2 linked regions of the Methanolobus sediminis genome follow. Each later gene encodes a partner of the first gene's protein in a complex. Links are inferred from orthologs where the notes say so. Each region holds a gene or a part of one and is shown in the gene's direction. Other genes may lie near its edges.

What was found. Proteins that work in one complex are often made in the same cells at the same time.
Region 2: the proteins of pcn (region 1) and rnhB are in contact, whole or in part, in a crystal structure (PDB 3P83), measured with the Archaeoglobus fulgidus proteins. The link is inferred for Methanolobus sediminis from one-to-one orthologs. Residues at the interface, in WP_010877842.1 of Archaeoglobus fulgidus: Val39, Ala42, Asn43, Val44, Ala45, Met46, Leu125, Asp168, Ser194, Asn218, Tyr219, Pro220, Ile237, Leu238, Ala239, Pro240, Arg241, Ile242, Glu243, Ser244; in WP_010878125.1 of Archaeoglobus fulgidus: Ala74, Ile178, Ala179, Ile183, Arg190, Ser195, Asn196, Leu197, Arg198, Gln199, Lys200, Thr201, Leu202, Asp203, Phe205.

What each region holds. Positions count from the first base shown.
Region 1 is NZ_CP133592.1:1,873,929-1,876,784, forward strand. What follows is about bases 19-2,855. They hold pcn (proliferating cell nuclear antigen (pcna)), read left to right. Parts: upstream 19-986; coding sequence 987-1,724; downstream 1,725-2,855. Other genes in these bases: RE474_RS09260 (NUDIX domain-containing protein), read left to right, coding at 174-590; RE474_RS09265 (transcription factor S), read left to right, coding at 568-882; priL (DNA primase regulatory subunit PriL), read left to right, coding at 1,728-2,792. Outside these bases: RE474_RS13840 (PEF-CTERM sorting domain-containing protein), read right to left, coding at 2,856-2,856.
Region 2 is NZ_CP133592.1:156,747-159,508, forward strand. The notes cover bases 20-2,762. They hold rnhB (ribonuclease HII), read left to right. Parts: upstream 20-926; coding sequence 927-1,598; downstream 1,599-2,762. Other genes in these bases: RE474_RS00740 (type II secretion system F family protein), read left to right, coding at 20-824; purQ (phosphoribosylformylglycinamidine synthase subunit PurQ), read right to left, coding at 1,931-2,626; purS (phosphoribosylformylglycinamidine synthase subunit PurS), read right to left, coding at 2,623-2,762. In the rest of the region: more of RE474_RS00740, read left to right, coding at 1-19. UniProt on the Methanocaldococcus jannaschii protein: Endonuclease that specifically degrades the RNA of RNA-DNA hybrids.

The sequences.
Region 1 (2,856 bases):
AGCAATGGCCACTTAATAGGATATCTTTCTTTAACTCTGAAAGTAGTTCTTACAATACATAACTATGTTATTTCATGTACAACTAATTATGGTGTTGGTACGGTTCACTTAAAGCGCACCTTTAATATGTATGGCTTCCATAGTTTAATCCCAAAAGTTAAATTCTGTTCATCATGCCCCCCACAACCCCGAAATTAACAGTTGATGCAGTAATCGTATTGAACAGGCAAATTGTACTGATAGAACGAAAAAACGCTCCTTTTCAGGGAAAATTCGCACTTCCCGGAGGTTTTGTGGACATTGGTGAGACAACAGAAGAGGCTGTTGTGCGTGAGGTTCTTGAAGAAACAGGCCTTACAATAGAAATAGTTAAGTTACTTGGAGTATATTCTGAACCTTCGCGCGACCCCCGCGGACACACGGTGAGCGTAGTTTACCTGACTCTGGGGAAAGGTGAACCCAGAGCCGATTCAGATGCTAAGGCGGTACATTTGTTCGATGTTTCGGATATACCGCAAATGGCTTTTGACCATAACTTAATAATAGATAATGCGAGAAGTGATATTTATGGAATTTTGTCCCGAATGTAAAAGTATGATGTTCCCTGCAGGTGATTCATTTAAGTGCAGAAAATGTGGTTTTGTAAAGGGAAAACAGCAAGGCTCTGAGGCACTTGTATCAAAAGAATCCAGGGAAAAGAGGGATGTCACTGTGCTTGAAGGTAATGTAGATCAGGGTCTTCCTACAACCACTGTAAGATGTGAGGAATGTGGGCACAACGTTGCATATTGGTGGTTGCGCCAGCTTAGATCTGCTGATGAATCAGAGACACGTTTCTTCAAATGTACAAAGTGTGGCTGTACCTGGCGTGAATACGACTAAAGATATCTGATACATTTTTCTTCGTTTCGGATATTTAAAAGAAAACTTATATTACTTATTAGATATAATGACCTAAAAATTCAATTTATTGGTGGCGAATCCAGATGTTCAAGGCAACTATTGATGCAGATATTTTAAAGACTGCAATTGAAACTCTTTCGGTTCTTGTTGATGAAGCACGTTTCAGGATCTCTCCTGAAGGCCTGGTTGTAAGGGCTGTAGACCCTGCAAATGTGGCTATGGTAAGTTTTGAGCTTAGCTCAAGTGCTTTTGATGAGTTCAATGCTGATGATTCCGAGATTGGTATGGACCTCTCAAAGATCAGTGATATTTTCAGTGTTGCAGGCAGGGATGAGAAAGTTGTCATGGAATTAGATGAGATGTCACAGAAAATGTCACTTCATCTTGGTGGTCTTTCATATACTCTTGCCTTGCTTGATCCATCTACTATCAGGGCAGAACCAAGGATACCACAGCTAGAGTTGCCTGCTGAGGTTGTCCTTAATGGAAAGGATCTCCAGAGGGCTGTAAAAGCCGCCGAGAAGATAAGTGACCACATGTTGCTTGGTATTGATGAAGATGTCTTCTATATGGAAGCTGAAGGTGACACAGACCGCGTACGCCTTGACATGACGCGTGACAGTCTTATTGACCTGAAATCAGGTGAGGCACGTTCACTTTTCTCACTGGATTACCTGTCCGATATAGTCAAACCTGCTTCACGTTCTAATGAAGTTACCGTAGAGCTTGGAAAGGACTTCCCTGTGAAGATTGGGTTCACGATTGCAAACGGTGCAGGAAAGGTCGGTTATCTTCTGGCTCCGAGGATCGAGTCTGACTGATCTATGGATGAAAAAGACTTTGCACTATATCCTTACATTTCCGGGGCATCAGCACATGTAAAAAACCTCGGAATATCCCTTGATCGCCTGGTTACTTCCAGAGCCATGGAATCTGCACGAATCCGTGGAAAAGAACGTGTTATGCAGGCGATCGAAGGTGAGCTGTTCAAGCCTTCTCTTTCTGTATCAGATGAACAGAAGATATTGCTGGAACTGCTTTCCTACCCATTTTCAAGAATACTTGTTTCATGTATCGATGATCCTTTTCTGATTCGCAGGTACTGTCTTGCAGAGGCTGTTGCCTCATACAAACTCCTGAAGACAATGAACCTTGATTTCCTTGAGGAGTTTGCATCTGATTTTTCTGTGTATCCTGATACAAGTGATTCTGGATTTAAGCTGCATTTTACCTCATACATTAGAATGGCAAGTTCCCTAAAAGCAATTGAATGGAAACTTGTTAATCGCAAGCTTCATCATGGAAACGTGAACGTTTCAAAAGAAGAGTTCTCCCGTCTTTTACAGGAACTTATCAAGGAACGTGTTGAACACAATCTGCCCATGCCTGTGAATGAAGAACTTGTACAGTCATGTGAGCCTTATCTTGCAGATATCCGGGAGTTGCTTGAGGAACGAAAGAGCACTTTTGGTGATTCGGAATTTGAATCAGTTGAAACTGATCTTTTCCCTCCGTGTATTACACAAGCTATAGCTAATACTCAGGCAGGTGTGAACCTTGCTCATTCCATGAGATTTGCCATGACTGCATTCCTGCTAACTATAGGTATGACCGTTGATGACATTATGAATCTCTTTACTGCATCGCCTGATTTTGATATCGAAAAGGCCAGGTATCAGATCGAGCATATTGCTGGTTCTTCAGGTACTCACTACAAGCCACCATCTTGCTCAACAATGCAGACTTATGGTAATTGCTATGCTCCTGATGAAATGTGCAAGAAAATAAGCCATCCTCTCAATTATTACAGCCGCAAGGTCTGGTTCAGGAAAAGAGATACTCAAAAGGCTGCTGGGAATAATGCTCCTGAAAAGAGTCCGGATGAGTGAAAGTTAGTATTCGGTTTTTAAAAAAGAATAATAAGGACATAATTTGTCCCATTAATTATTTTTT
Region 2 (2,762 bases), 1.7 Mb from region 1 along the record:
CAATCCCACTGGCTCTGCTTGTAATCCTTGTGCCCATACTAATGGACATGAACAGAATACGTGATCCAGCCTACTTCATTGATTTTATTGACGATAAGATAGTATTTGCAATCTTTATAATCATTGTACCACTCTCTATATTCCATGAGATAAAGGCCAGAAGAAAAAGAAAGCTGGAGAATAGCTTCCCGGATTTCATGAAAAAGCTTGCCAGCACCAACGAAACTGGTATGACGCTCAGGGATTCCATCAGACTTATGGCCAAATCCGATACAGATTCTATTAGCAAAGAGATTAAGAAAATCTGGCGTGATATCTTCTGGGGACTTGAGATCAACGATGCATTGATACGATTTGCAAATCGTCTGAGAACTCAGGTTGTCACAAGGTCACTTTCACTTATAACAAAAGCCAATGAATCCAGTGGAGATATCGGTGAAGTCCTTATGGTTGCTGCAAGGGATGCAGCATCCGAGCAGGGAATGAAAAGGGAACGTGGTATGAGCATGATGATCTACATTGTCATCATCTATATATCGTTCTTCGTCTTTGTCGGAGTTATATTTGTTATTTCCACAACCTTCCTTACCGAGATGGCAGCAGCCGGAGAACAGATGGCAGCTTCAGGCTCACAGACAGGAGGATTCCTCGGAAGCTTTGACCTTGAGGCATACACACGTCTGTTCAAGCACGCATCCATTATCCAGGGACTTAGCTCAGGACTCATGGCAGGTGCAATGGGAGAAGGGAATGTAATGTCCGGTCTGAAGCATTCTACCATTATGATAGCCATTGGATACATAATATTCACGCTTTTCGTGTGATAGGACAAACATTATAGATTAAGCCAGGAACTTAAACTTCTCCTGGCAAATACTTTTTTAGAATCAGGATCCTTTGTACTGATCAGCAGAGAGGATTTGTTCATGAAAATAGCCGGATTAGATGAAGCTGGAAAGGGACCGGTAATAGGACCAATGTGCATCGGCGGGGTTATGATTGACGATGTAAAGGAAAGTACATTGAAGAATCTTGGAGTTGCCGACTCAAAGAAACTCAGTCCTAAAAAGAGAGTGCATCTTGCAGGGCAGATAGAAAAGTATTCAGAAAATGTCTTTGTTTTAGAGATATCTGCTCAGCAGATAGATGAACTCAGAACCCTTATGAGTATGAATGACATTATGGTTCTTGCATTCTCAAAAGTGCTTGAACAGCTTCACCCTGAAACTGCATATGCTGATGCTGCTGATGTAAAAGAAGAAAGATTCGGTTTCAGGCTTCTGGAAGAATACAGGAAGAATAATCCTGAAAAAGCTGACAACATAACAATTGTTTCAAAGCACAAAGCAGATGCAAGTTATCCTATAGTATCTGCTGCATCAATCGTTGCCAAAGTTCGCAGGGACCAGCTTATAGAGGACTTAAAAGCTGAGAATGATGTGGATTTTGGAAGCGGATATCCTTCAGACCCAAAAACTAAGAAGTTCCTTGCTGACTGGTATGAGGAGCATGGAGAATTACCTGATTATGTGAGACATTCCTGGAAGACGGCGGAGAATGTTGTGAAGAATGCTGAAGCTGAAAATGATCAGGAATAAAGCAGCAAGAACAAAATAAGGCTCTGTAAAATCCCTGTTAATATGAATGACACAAAAATAGTCTTAAACCTAAAAATAAAGTAACCATACGCCGAAGGCGGCACATTCCGATACTTCTATACAGAAGATTGTGCCAAAGATTTTTGTATAGAGAGAGAATGACTTTTACAGACGTTTTGTGAAGAAAGTATTGCACAGACTATTTTGTTTTGTCTAATGGGAAAACGCCGGCTTCACCGGACCCTTCGGGATAACCCAAGTTATCCATGACCTACGATAAGAGCAGGAAATAAAAATCAAATAAAAGTTAATTGAAATAAAAAAGAGTGGAATCAATTTTTGGAGATGAACTCCATCATTGATTCGAATATTCTGATACCGTCTTTTGAGCCGAGTATTTCCTCGGAAGCTCTTTCAGGGTGTGGCATCATACCAAGTACGTTCTTCTTTGCACTTACAATGCCTGCAATGTTTTCCTGTGAGCCGTTAGGATTTGCCTCGTCTGTGACCTTACCTTCCTTGTCCACATATCTGAATGCAACCTGGCCGTTGTCCTCAAGTTTTGAAAGGGTTGCTTCGTCTGCATAGAAATTACCTTCCATGTGAGCGATAGGAATGCTGACAATCTCACCTTTTTTGAATTTCGATGTAAATGGTGTGTCAGTTGTCTCAACTCTTAGAAGTGTGGATTCACATTTGAATTTAGGATAGTTGTTGGTTGTGAGAGCTCCATCCAGCAAGCCGGATTCTGTGAGAATCTGGAAACCGTTGCATATACCTATGACAGGTTTACCGGCTTCTGCAAGTGCTTTGATGGAATTCATGACAGGAGTACGTGCTGCGATGGCACCGGCCCTGAGGTAATCTCCGTATGAGAATCCTCCCGGAACAACTATTCCGTCAAAACGGGAAAGGTCTTCTTCCTTGTACCATACGAGTTCAGCGTCAACTCCAAGAACATCCTTTAAGACATGCAACACGTCAAGGTCACAATTGCTGCCACCAAACTGTACAATACCTATACTCATTGCAGTTCCCTCAGAGATATTTCATAATTATGGATGATCGGGTTTGCGATGAGCTTCTGGCACATCTGCTCGACTGTCTCTCTGGCATCATGGATGTTCTCTGCCTGAAGACCAATTGTGTATTTCTTTGCTGTTT